Regions from separate parts of the Kitasatospora sp. NPDC101235 genome, predicted to be linked through region 3. Evidence: riboswitches for the same ligand, from Rfam matches in the RefSeq annotation. Region 3 holds a riboswitch; each other region holds the start of a gene.

Region 1 (4,204 bases), on a different contig from region 3:
CTGATCGGGCGGCCGCAGGACTCCTGGCTCGCCGCCTGGAGCCGGGCCGACGCCGCCATCTCCCACCCGGTGGACCCGGTGGCGCTGGCCGAGGCGGTCGCCACCCTGCTGCGGACGCGGCTGGCGAAGCGGACTCCGGCAGTCCGCTGAAATCCGCTCCGGCAGTTAGGAAATACAGGGGTAGAAGCGGCCCCTTCGCTCGATAGGCTGGCTCCATCCGTACGGACGTCCCCCTGGAGTGGGGAACCGACAACAGCTGGAGTCAGCCATGGTGAACGTGAACCCTGCGAACGGCGGTAGCGACCCCGCGCAGGTGGTCCGCACCTGGCCGGACCTCCTGGCGGCACTGTTGCAGGGGGACGACCTCGACCGCTCGTCCACCGAGTGGGCGATGGACCGGATCATGAGCGGCGAGGCGTCCCCGGTGCAGGTGGCCGGGTTCATGATCGCGCTGCGGGCCAAGGGCGAGTCGGTCGAGGAGATCGCCGGTCTGGTCGACGCGATGTACGCGCACGCCGAGCCGCTGGAGATCCCCGGCCCGGCGGTGGACATCGTCGGCACCGGCGGGGACCGGGCGAAGACCGTCAACATCTCCACCATGTCGGCGATCGTCGCGGCGGCCGCCGGCGCCAAGGTGGTCAAGCACGGCAACCGGTCGGCCTCCTCCGCCAGCGGTTCGTCGGACGTGCTGGAGAAGCTCGGGGTGGCGCTGGACCTCTCCTCCCGGCGGGTCGCCGAGGTGGCCGAGGAAGTCGGGCTCACCTTCTGCTTCGCGGCGAAGTTCCACCCCTCGATGCGGCACGCGGCCACCGCGCGGCGCGACCTCGGGGTGCCGACCGCCTTCAACATCCTCGGCCCGCTGACCAACCCGGCCAAGGTCACCGCGCACGCCATCGGCTGCTTCGACACCCGGCTGTCCGGGCTGATCGCCGGGGTGCTGGCCCGGCGGGGTGCGACGGCGCTGGTCTTCCGCGGTGACGACGGGCTGGACGAGCTGACCATCACCACCACCTCGCAGGTCTGGCTGGTGCGCGACGGAGCGGTCACCGAGACCACCTTCGACCCGCGGGACGTCGGCATCGAGCTGGTCGGCATCGAGGCGCTGCGCGGGGCGGACGCCTCGTACAACGCCGAGGTCGCGCGGCGGCTGCTGGCGGGGGAGCACGGGCCGGTGCGGGACGCCGTCCTGCTGAACACGGCGGCGGCGCTGGTCGCACTGGACCTGGGTGACGCACCGCTGACCGAGCAGCTGGCGGCCGGCATGGAGCGGGCCGCGAAGGCGATCGACTCCGGCGCCGCACAGGACCTGCTGCGGCGCTGGTCGGAGGCCACCAGCCGGATCTGAGACGGCCGTTGGGGAGCCCGTGCCGGTACGCCGGCGCGGGCTCTTCGCGTGCTGTCCGGATGCCGGACGCCCGTTTGACCACCCGCTGGACGCGGCCTAGAGTCTTCGCCAGGTCATGAGCGACAGCGTCAAGCCCCAGCTGGCTGTCCGGCAACCCTCCGTCCGTGGCGGGGTGCCCTGGGTGAGGACCGGGTCGCCACGGCAAACCGTCCGTGCGGCAAGCGCGGACGCCCGACGACTGGCACTCCCGGGGGTCCCTACACCCCTGAAGGAGTGCATCCTCATGTCCCTCTCCACCGAAATCTGCGCCCCGCTCGCCGTCCTCGGCGCCGACGTCGAGGTCCCGCTCGCCAGCGGTGAGAGGGTCGGCTACGCGGCGCTCGACTACGCGGCCAGCTCGCCGGCGCTCCAGCGGGTGTGGGACGACGTCGCCGCCTACGCGCCGTACTACGGCAGCGTCCACCGCGGCGCCGGGTACCTCTCGCAGCTGTCCACCGACCTGTTCGAGCAGAGCCGCCGCACCGTCGGCGAGTTCCTCGACCTGCGCGAGGGCGATCAGGTGGTCTTCACCCGGGCCACCACCGACTCGCTCAACCTGCTGGCCGCCGCCGTTCCGGCTGGCACCCGGGTGTTCGCCTTCGAGACCGAGCACCACGCCTCGCTGCTGCCCTGGGCGCACGCCGGACTGGACGTGACCTACCTGCGGGCGCCGCGCTCGCGGGCCGAGGCGGTGGCCGCGCTGGAGGCCGCGCTCGCCGAGGCGCCCGAGGGCCCCAAACTGCTCTGCGTCACCGGCGCCTCCAACGTGACCGGCGAGCTGTGGCCGGTCGCCGGGCTCACCGGGACCGCCCACCGCCACGGCGCCCGGGTGGTGCTGGACGCCGCCCAGCTGGCGCCGCACCACCGGGTCTCGGTGCGCGAGCTGGACGTCGACTGGATCGCCTTCTCCGGCCACAAGATCTACGCGCCGTTCGGCGCCGGGGTGCTGGCCGGCCGGGCGGACTGGCTGGACGCGGCCGAGCCGTACCTCGCCGGCGGCGGGGCGACCCGCACGGTGGCCCGGGAGACCGACGGCTCGGTGGCCGTGCAGTGGCACACCGGCCCGGCCCGGCACGAGGCCGGCTCGCCGAACGTCATCGGCGCCTACGCGATCGCCTCGGCCTGCCGGGCGCTGACCGAGGCCGGCTTCGACGCGCTGGAGGCCCGCGAGCAGCAGCTGATCGCCCGCCTGACGGCCGGGCTGGCCGAGATCCCTCAGGTCAAGGTGCTGAACCTGTTCGGCGCGGATTCCACGCGGGTGGGTGTGCTGTCCTTCGTCGTCCGGGGCTGGAACAGCTCGCACTTCTCGGCCGCGCTGTCCGCCGAGTACGGCATCGGGGTGCGCGACGGCCTGTTCTGCGCCCACCCGCTGGTGCGCACGCTGCTCGGGGACGAGGCCCCGGCCGTCGAATCGGCGTGTGGCGCTCCCGATCCCTCGCTGCCGGGCGAGCGCAGCCTGAACGCGATCCGGGTGAGCTTCGGCGCCGGGACGCCGGACGAGCACGTGGACCGCTTCCTGACCGCCGTCCGGGAGCTGGTCACGGACGGCGCGGCCTGGAGCTACCGCAACGAGGGCGGGCGCTGCGTCGCGACCGCGCAGATCGACCGGGGCCGGCGCGAGGGCTGATCGCTACTCGTCCAGGCCGAGGGCGAAGGCGGCTTCCAGGTCGTGCTGGGAGTAGGTGCGGAAGGCGATCTGGGTCTCGGTGTGGGCCACACCCGGGACCTTGTTGAGCCGGCCCGGGATGACCTCGGCCAGGTCGTCGTGCCGGCGCACCCGCACCATCGCCACCAGGTTGTAACCCCCGGTCACCGAGTAGACCTCGCTCACGCCCTCGATGGCGGCGATGGACTCGGCGATCTCCGGGATGCGGTCGACACTGGTCTTGATCAGGACGATGGCGGTGATCACAGTTCGGGCTCCTTTGTGGGGTGCCGCCAGCGTATCGGGCGTCGGCCCGGTCGTCGCGGGGGGTGGCGGACCACGGTGCAGACGTAGAGGAACCCGGCCGAGAAGCCGATCACGTGGACCAGGTACGCCACCCCCGGGCCGGCCGAGTGCATCGACCACCACTGCAGGGCGAACCAGAGGCCGAGCACCAGCCAGGAGGGGAAGCGCAGCGGCAGGAAGAGCAGCAGCGGGACGAGGGTGGTCACCCGGGCCCGGGGGTGGAGGCGCAGGTAGGCGCCGAGGGCGGCGGAGATCGCCCCGGAGGCGCCGATGAGCACCCGGGTGGAGTTCGGCGAGTGCGCCTCGGCGAGCGCGAAGCCGTACGTGGTCAGGCTGCCGGCGGCCAGGTAGAAGACGGCGTACCGGGCCCGGCCCAGCCGCCGTTCGACGGTGGGGCCGAAGACCTGGAGGAAGAGCAGGTTCCCCAGAAGGTGCAGCCAGCCGGCGTGCAGGAAGAGCCCGGTGAGGACGGACAGGGCCGGGTGCTTGCCCGGGGTCGGGGCGGTCGGGCAGCCGGGGGCCGGGTCGGGGGCCTCGGCGAGCTGTCCGGCGGTCAGCGCCCGGCCGGCCAGCACCTCGGCCGGGATGGCGCCCCAGCGCTGCTCGTACCGCTGCTCCGCGCAGAGCCGGGTCTGGCCGGTGCCGTACAGCGGGTTGAGCCCGGCGGCCGGGCCGAGCAGGAAGACCAGGATGTTGACCGCGATCAGCGCGTAGCTGACCACCGGGACGGTCGCCGCCGGGCGGCCGCCCGGGGCGGCGGTGTGGTCGGGGGCCGCGAGCGCCATGTGGCCAAGCATCCCTCCGGGCGCCGCAGGTGACACGGCGGTTTACGGCAGGTGGACTAGCTCGGTTGTTCGGGCAACCGGTGG
Region 2 (4,204 bases), on a different contig from region 3:
CGGTCACCCCGCGCTGCGCCCGCATCAGACCCAGGACCGAGAACCGGAAATCATCCATTCCTGCACCTGCCCGCCTCATGTGCTCGCCCCCGCCCGCGCACGTGCCGCCCCCCGAATTGATGAGCCCCTATCAACCCACGGCACCCGGTGGGATGTCGAGGGATCGTCGACCCGGCGGTGATCCGGTGTTGATCGGCCGTCACCACAATCGGTGGTGTGGCGCCCGCAGTCGGCCCGGCACCAACCGTCGGACCCGCCACGTCCCCGGCCGCCCGGCCGCCGTCCGGGCGACCACCACGGCTCTCGGAGGCGGACGCCCATGAACACCGACCTGCTCCACCGGCTGCTCGACGTCGACCCGGTCGCCGGACCGGTCGAACTGCTCCACCGTGCCCGCGGCGACCGCCACCTCCCGTACCTGGTGCTCGCCGCGCTCGCCCGGGACGGCGTCCGGATGGGCGAGCACGCCCGGGCCGAGCTGCGGCGCGCCCGCGACCGGGCCGACTGTTACGCCAGGGTCGCCCGCGAGCTCGCCGACGCCACCGGGGTCCGCCCGATCCGCGACCTGCCGCTGGCCGGCTACTACCCGCCCGACCTGCCCCGGCCGCTGGGCGGGCTCAGCCTCGTCAGCCCCACCGAGGCCACGCTCTGGCAGGCCGTCAACCGGCTGGTCACCGACCACCCGGTGGAGTCCGTGGAGGTCACCCTGCTCGGCGAGCGGCCCCGGCACACCGCCGTCACCCTGCGCTGGCCGGCCGAGGACCCGCTGCTCGACCCGTGGTACGAGGTGCGGGTCGCGACCGCCGCGCTCACCGGCGACCTCGCCACCGTCCCGGTCCGCCCCTACCTGGCCGCCGACGACCACGTGGAGTGCCTGATCGCCCTCGCCGAGGAAGGGCTCGGGCGCGCCTTCCTCGCGGGCGACGTGATCGACGTGGCCCACCTCGCCGGGCAGCCCTTCGAACCCGTCGAGACCGCCGCGGTGGTCGCCGCCTACCGGCTCGCCCCGGAGGCCGCGGCCCTTCTCGACCTCGCCGCCGAGCACGTGCCGCTGGGCTCCCTGCGGGACGTGCGCACCGTCCTGGAGGCCGAGGTCGCGCCCGAACTGCGCCGCCGCCGGACCCTCGCCCGCCCGCTCCGGCCCCGCCACGGCACCCTGCTGCGCCGCACCGTCATCCGGCACCAGTGGGACGAGGCCCTGCTGCTGCCGGCCGGCGACGCCGGCCTGCTGCTCACCCCGGTCGCCGACTACCTGCTCGGCCCGGAGGGCACCCGGCCGACGGCGGCCGAACGCGCCGCCGCCCTCGCCGCCCTGCGAGCCTGGGACACGACCGCCCCCGGCAGCCCGGACCCGGCCCGGTGCACCGGCCTGTCGGAGCCGCGCCACCGCTGAGCGGCCGCAGGCGTGGGTGGGGGCTTGGCGACCAGCCCGGGGAATCTTGTATGGTTCCAGGCGAATCATCCAGAGGGGTGGAGGGACCGGCCCTACGAAGCCCCGGCAACTCCCCGGTCGACCCGGCGTCCGAAGTACGCGCCGTGCCGTCCGGGATCAGTGCCAACTCCGGCCTGTCGCCACTGTGGCGCGGGAAAGATGAGGAGACACGGTGCTCTCTGTGCTGTCCTTCGCCCGGGCGCTTCCCGCCCCGGCGCTTTCGCGTACCCGTCTCGTGCCCGGCGCAGGCAATCGGCCGACTTCTGCGGCCCGTCCTCGCTGACCACCCCCCGGCTCCCCGCCAGGAGCCGCCGTGAGCAGCGCCCACCCGCTGCTCCCGGGCCTTGAGACTGGAGTACCCCACCCATGGAGAACACGAGCGGCGTCGGCGTGCTCGACAAGGTCACCTCGATCCTCGGCGTCCTGGAGGCCGGTCCCGCCACCCTGGGCGGCCTCGTCGCCGCCACCGGCATGGCGCGGCCCACCGCCCACCGGCTGGCCGTCGCCCTTGAGCACCACCGCCTGGTCAGCAGGGACATGCAGGGCCGGTTCATGCTCGGCCCCCGGCTCGGCGAGCTCGCGGCGGCCGCCGGCGAGGACCGGCTGCTGGCCGCGGCCGGATCGGTCCTCACCCAGCTCCGGGACGTCTCCGGCGAGAGCGCCCAGCTCTACCGCCGGCAGGGCGAGGTCCGGATCTGCGTGGCCGCCGCCGAACGCCTCACCGGCCTGCGCGACACGGTTCCGGTGGGGATCACCCTGCCCATGAAGGTCGGCTCCGCCGCCCAGGTCCTGCTCGCCTGGGAGGAGCCCGAGCGCCTCCACCGCGGCCTGCAGGGCGCCCGGTTCACCGCCACCGCCCTGAGCGGCGTACGGCGCCGCGGCTGGGCCCAGTCCGTCGGCGAGCGCGAGCTCGGGGTCGCCTCCGTCTCCGCGCCGGTGCGCGGCCAGTCCAACCGGGTCGTGGCCGCCGTCTCGGTCTCCGGTCCGATCGAACGGCTCACCCGCCACCCCGGCGCCCACCTCGCCCAGGCCGTCGTCGAGGCGGCCCACCGCCTCACCGAGGCCCTGCGCCACCCGTGACCGGCCCGCCCGGCCGGGGCGTACCTCCGCTGCCCCGGGCTCAGGCCCGGGGCAGCAGGACGGTGCGGGAGGGGCGGGGTATCCGACTGATCACCGCGCCGATCAGAGTGCCGATCGACACCCCGAACACCGCCGACACGGCCGTCAGCACGGACTGCGCGCCGTTGCCGACCTCGATCTGCGCGGTGTTCAGCAGGCCGAAGGAGCCCGGCACCACGATCCAGAACGCCGGGAGGTAGAGCACCTGCCAGAGCGGACCGCCCGGCAGCCAGTGCACCAGCGTGGCCGTGGCCGCGGCGGTGACCGCGCCGGCCAGGCCACCGATCGCCGCGCCGTGCGTCGACCCCACCACCACCTGGACCGTGACGCTCACCGCGATCACCACGACGATCCACGGGACGGCCGAGGGCGGGGTGTTCACGTTGACCACCACCCCGAAGACCGCGAGCGCCAGCCCCAGCCCGATCACCCACCAGCTCGGCCTGGCGACCTGCACGTCGGCCAGCGCGGTGGCCGGCATGCCGGCCGCGGTCGCGGCCGCGGCCACCCCGGCGAGGAACAGCGCCAGCTGCACCGCGCCGGACACCAGCCGGGCCGTACCCGCGCTGGCCGCACCCGCGGCGATCTCCGACAGCCCGGTGACGAGCAGCCCGCCCGGCAGCAGGATCGCCAGCGTGGCCACGATGGTCCGCAGCGGGCCGTCCAGCAGCGAGGCCCGGGCGAGCAGGAGGACCAGCAGCGCGACCAGGAACCCGGCCGTGACGGGAAGCAGCGGACGCAGGTACGGCAGCCGCCGGGCGAGCACGGTCAGCCCCACGACGATCAGCGAGCCGAGCCCGGCCGCCAGCACGTTCGCCGCCGCCGGCTGCAGGAAGAGGCAGACCCCCACCCCGACCGGCAGCGCCCCGAGGTCCGCCACCCACGCGGGCCGGCGGGCCGGTGCCCGCCGGATTCCCTCCAGCTCGGCGAGCGCCCGTGGCCCGTCGAGCTCGCCCGCCCGCAGCCGGTGCACCAGGTGGAGGACGTCGGCCGTCTGCTCGAACCGCAGGGCGGTGCCGACCGGCTGGAACCGGGTGGCCTCGTCCGCCCCCAGTGCGACGAACAGCCCGTTGGTCAGCGCGGCGACCCGCACGTCCGGAGCCCCCAACGCCCGCCCCAGTCCGCGGAGTTCCTCCTCGACGTCATGGACGGGCAGGCCACCGCCCAGCAGGGCTTCGCCCAGTTCGAGCAGCAGGCGGCGGAGCGGGTCGGGCGGGGCTTCGGTGCCCCGGACCAGGGGAAACGTGCTTGGCATGGCAGGTATCGTCCCATCCCGCCCGATTCGGTCCGACTGTGCCCCGGTCTGTTCGGTTTCCCGCCGCGCGCACGCCGTCCGCCGGCGACGGCCGGCCCGGGACACGAGTGCGTGTCCCACCCCGCATCCGACCGCCGGCCAGTAGCATCCCTGTGAACCTCTTTGGGATGCTTTCCGGTGAATCGGCGACGGTTCGACCGTGCGCAGGAAGACCGTCCGCCGCCGTTGGGGGAGATGTGACCGTCGTCGCCGCCGTGGCCCGCTCCACCCGGGTCCGGCCGCTCTCCGCCGCCGACCTGCTGGCGGAGGCGGTCGCCCGGGCCGGGCTCTGGGAGCGGCTCGCCGAGCGGGCGCACGGCGACCCGGGGGCGGTCGCGGTGCTGTTGACACCGGGCACC
Region 3 (4,204 bases):
GACGGGCTGAATCGGGAAAATCTCGGCATTCCACGCCGGACATAGCGGACGAATTACCCAAATCACCGCGGTAATTCTGACATCTGCCTGACATGTTTCACGGGCCGCCGCCAGCGGCGGGAGATCCCCGGGCCGAGCTCTGCGGAGGCCGAAAGGGAAACCCTGTTCCCAGCCGAGCCACACTCTACTCCGACTCGACCCGGAAATATTCCCGCCGGAATGCAGGCGGTCGCCCACGCATACGGAGAGCGGAATTCCGTACGCGCGGGCGACCGCGGGTTCTCCGGACGGCTCAGCAGCCGCCGGCCACCGCCGGGATGATCGAGATGCCGGCGCCGTCCTTCACCTCGGTCGCCAGGCCCTCGGCGAAGCGCACGTCGTCGTCGTTCACGTAGACGTTCACGAAGCGGCGCAGCTTGCCGGTGTCGTCCAGGATGCGGGCCGAGATGCCCGCGTGGTTCTTCTCCAGGTCGGCGATGACCTCGGCCAGGGTGGCACCCTCGGCGGCCACCTCGGAGGCGCCGCCGGTGTAGGTGCGCAGGATGGTGGGGATGCGGACGTTGGCGCTCATGACTCTCCTTGCGGGGGCGGGGTCTGTCGGGGTGGTTCAGAGGGACGCGAGGCCGGCGTCGCGGAACGAGTCCAGCGTCGGGCGGATGACGGCGGTCATCCCGGCGTCGGAGACGGCGTCCAGGGTCTTCAGGCCGTCGCCGGTGTTGATCGCGACGGTCTCCTTGGCCGGGTCCAGCTGCCCGGTCTCGACCAGCTTCTTCAGCACGCCGACGGTCACCCCGCCCGCGGTCTCGGCGAAGACGCCCTCGGTCCGCGCCAGCAGCCGGATCGCCGCCACGACCTCGGCGTCCGTGACGTCCTCCACCGCGCCACCGGTCCGGCGGGCGATGTCCAGCACGTACGGGCCGTCGGCCGGGTTGCCGATCGCCAGCGACTTGGCGATGGTGTCCGGCTTGACCGGCTTGATCACGTCCCGGCCGGCCTTGAACGCGGCCGACACCGGCGAGCAGCCCTCGGCCTGGGCGCCGAAGATCCGGTACGGCCGGTCCTCGACCAGGCCGAGCCTGATCAGCTCCTGGAGACCCTTGTCGATCTTGGTCAGCTGCGAGCCCGAGGCGATCGGGATCACGATCTGCTCCGGCAGCCGCCAGCCGAGCTGCTCGCAGATCTCGTACGCCAGCGTCTTGGAACCCTCGCCGTAGTACGGCCGCAGGTTCACGTTGACGAAGCCCCAGCCCTCGCCGGCCGGGTCGCCGATCAGCTCCGAGCAGAAGCGGTTCACGTCGTCGTAGTTGCCCTCGATGCCGACCAGCTCGCCGCCGTACACCCCGGCCATGACGACCTTGCCCTGCTCCAGGTCGTGCGGGATGAACACGCAGGACCGGAACCCGGCCCGGGCCGCCGCCGCCCCCACCGCGCCGGCCAGGTTGCCGGTCGAGGAGCAGGACAGCGTGGTGTACCCGAACGCCCGGGCCGCCTCGATCGCGCACGCGACCACCCGGTCCTTGAACGAGTGCGTCGGGTTGCCGGAGTCGTCCTTGATGTGCAGCTGGGCGGTGAAACCGAGCTCCCGGCCCAGGTTGTCCGCCTTGACCAGCGGGGTCCACCCCGGGTTCAGGTTGGGCTTCGAGGCCACGTCGGCCGGAACCGGCAGCAGCGGCGCGTAGCGCCAGATGGACGCCGGACCGGCCTCGATCCGCTTGCGCAGCTCCTCGGCGCCCTCGCTGCCGAACTCGTAGGCGATCTCCAGCGGGCCGAAGCACTCCAGGCAGGCGAAGCTGGGACCGAGCGGGAAGCGGGTGCCGCACTCCCGACAGGACAGCGCGGCGGCGGGGCCGAGGTCGACGGGTGGGAGTCCCCCCGGCCGAAGGCTGGGGGCGGGTGCGGCGCCGGAAGGGGTCGTCTCGGTGATAGCCATGACGGCGAGGCCTCTCTCCTCATCTTCCCCGTGGCGCGGTCGCGACACGGGCCGGAATTGGCACCTGTCCCGCCGGGGCCTGTCGACGACAGCCGCGCGAGAAGGTTGCCGGGACGTCAACGGGCCGTTCCCTCAGTCCCTCTGGATGAGCTTGTGAAATTGTGGTGGTGCTCAACGGCGACCCCGGCGTGCAAAGGTCCGACCGCTGTACGAAGACTGTATCCGAAGGCGTCAAACCCGAACGGGACCGTCCGCCACGCGAGATGACCCGTCCCACCCCACCCCGCCGAGGAGACCTCCGTGCCCGCCGAACCGACTCCCGAGCTCCTCCCGCAGGTGGCGTCCTGGCTGCGCCGCCGCTCCTGGAGCGCGGCCGACCGGCCGGTCCACACCCTCCTCGCCGCCAAGGAACGCACCGGCCGCACCGTCAGCGTGGTCCTGCCCGCCCTGGACGAGGAGGCCACCGTCGGCGACATCGTCCGCACCATCCGCCGCGAGCTGATGGAACGCCTCCCGCTCGTCGACGAACTCGTCGTCGTGGACTCCGGCTCCACCGACGCCACCGCCGCCGTCGCCGCCGAGGCCGGCGCCCGGGTCGAGCACCGCGACGCCATCCTGCCCCGGCTGCCCGCCGTCCCCGGCAAGGGCGAGGTGCTCTGGCGCTCGCTGCTGGTCACCCAGGGCGACATCGTCTGCTTCATCGACGCCGACCTGCGCGAGTTCGACCCCGCCTTCGTCTCCGGCATCGTCGGCCCGCTGCTGACCGACGACTCCATCCAGCTGGTCAAGGCCATGTACGACCGCCCGCTGGAGTCGGAGGGCGCCGTCCTGCCCGCCGGCGGCGGCCGGGTCACCGAACTCGTCGCCCGCCCCCTGCTCAACCTCCACTGGCCGGAACTCGCCGGCTTCGTCCAACCCCTCGGCGGCGAGTACGCGGCCCGCCGCTCACTGCTCGAACGACTGCCCTTCCCCACCGGCTACGGCGTCGAACTCGGCCTCCTGGTCGACGCGTTGGAGCTGGTCGGCCTGGACGCCCTCGCCCAGGTGGACGTCGGCGTCCGGCACCACCGCCACCAGGACGGCCAGGCCCTCGGCCGGATGGCCGCCACCATCTACCGGACCGCCCTGGAACGCCTCGACCGCACCCACCGCCTCAAGGCCTCAGCCGACCTCGTCCACCCCCACCTCACCCAGTTCACCCGGAACCCGGAGACCCACGCCTTCACCGCCCACACCCACCCGGTGACGGCCCTGGAACGCCCTCCGATGCACACCGTTCCCGAATACGTGAAGCGCCGCACTGACGGGTGACAGACCCGAGCAGTGCGGCCGCTGCGATTCCGCCGGTTACCCCGGCGGTTGGTTTGCGATGTCCGCCAACCGGCAACATCCCAACCGTGACTCCTCCCCCTCTCGACGAGGAGGCTTCCCACTCGACCCCTGCGGAGCCTCGTGACTCCTCCCCCACGCGAACGCGGGGGCTTCTCACTTGGGTCCGTCAGACCCTCATGACAGCCAAGCCCTGACCGCTGCATATCGCAGGTCTCCGACTGTACGGCTGCGCCGCGCTCCGCTCCGCCGTAGGCTCGGAATCCACCCCAACGGGTGAACGGGCAGACCCAGAAGAGGATTCATGGCCGATTCATCGACCAACCGTTCGAGCGCGACCGGCACCGCCCCCGTCCTGGTTGCCTCCAACCGGGGACCGGTGTCCTTCAGCACCGCCGACGACGGCACGCTGACCCTGCGCCGCGGCGGCGGCGGTCTGGTCTCCGGCCTCTCCGCCATCGAGGACCCGAACGCCGTCTGGGTCTGCGCCGCCCTCAACGACTCCGACCGCAGGGCCGCGGCCGGGGCGCCCCACGGCCGCCTGGACCTGGCCGGCCACGAGGTCGGCGGCCAGGCCGTACGGATGCTGGACATAGACCCGCAGACCTTCTCCCGCGCCTACAACGGCGTCGCCAACTCCACCCTCTGGTTCGTCCACCACCTGCTCTACGCGACCCCCACCGCACCCGCCTTCGACGCCGGCTTCCGCACCGAGTGGGCCGCCTACCAGGCCTACAACGAGGCCTTCGCCGAAGCCCTGGCCGCCGAAGCCGCCCCGAACGCCGCCGTCCTCGTCCAGGACTACCACCTCTCCCTGGTCCCGGCCCTGCTCCGCGAAGCCCGTCCCGACCTGCGGATCGGCCACTTCTCGCACACCCCCTGGGCCCCGCCCGAGTACTACCGGCTGCTGCCCGACGACGTCGCCCGGGCCGTCCTCACCGGCAT

The links. Region 3 has a riboswitch for S-adenosylmethionine ahead of thrC (threonine synthase). Riboswitches for the same ligand answer to the same signal wherever they lie in the genome.
Region 1: it holds a riboswitch for S-adenosylmethionine, as region 3 does, so the genes downstream of both, ACIRRH_RS02255 (aminotransferase class V-fold PLP-dependent enzyme) here and thrC (threonine synthase) in region 3, are expected to answer to the same signal.
Region 2: it holds a riboswitch for S-adenosylmethionine, as region 3 does, so the genes downstream of both, ACIRRH_RS11020 (IclR family transcriptional regulator) here and thrC (threonine synthase) in region 3, are expected to answer to the same signal.

What each region holds. Positions count from the first base shown of each region.
Region 1 covers NZ_JBIWNZ010000001.1:475,099-479,302, forward strand. Annotated here, with positions in the region: gene ACIRRH_RS02245 (hypothetical protein) at 1-150, shown strand, start outside; gene trpD (anthranilate phosphoribosyltransferase) at 269-1,345, shown strand; SAM riboswitch class IV at 1,457-1,575, shown strand; gene ACIRRH_RS02255 (aminotransferase class V-fold PLP-dependent enzyme) at 1,629-3,011, shown strand; gene ACIRRH_RS02260 (Lrp/AsnC family transcriptional regulator) at 3,015-3,296, opposite strand; gene ACIRRH_RS02265 (rhomboid family intramembrane serine protease) at 3,293-4,120, opposite strand.
Region 2 covers NZ_JBIWNZ010000005.1:100,969-105,172, reverse strand. Annotated here, with positions in the region: gene ACIRRH_RS11030 (AfsR/SARP family transcriptional regulator) at 1-58, opposite strand, end outside; gene ACIRRH_RS11025 (hypothetical protein) at 320-1,393, shown strand; SAM riboswitch class I at 1,456-1,598, shown strand; gene ACIRRH_RS11020 (IclR family transcriptional regulator) at 1,799-2,512, shown strand; gene ACIRRH_RS11015 (threonine/serine exporter family protein) at 2,553-3,806, opposite strand; gene ACIRRH_RS11010 (DUF362 domain-containing protein) at 4,043-4,204, shown strand, end outside.
Region 3 covers NZ_JBIWNZ010000014.1:153,745-157,948, forward strand. Annotated here, with positions in the region: gene ACIRRH_RS23775 (MoaD/ThiS family protein) at 293-571, opposite strand; gene thrC (threonine synthase) at 608-1,930, opposite strand; SAM riboswitch class I at 1,947-2,082, opposite strand; gene ACIRRH_RS23785 (glucosyl-3-phosphoglycerate synthase) at 2,231-3,241, shown strand; gene ACIRRH_RS23790 (trehalose-6-phosphate synthase) at 3,564-4,204, shown strand, end outside.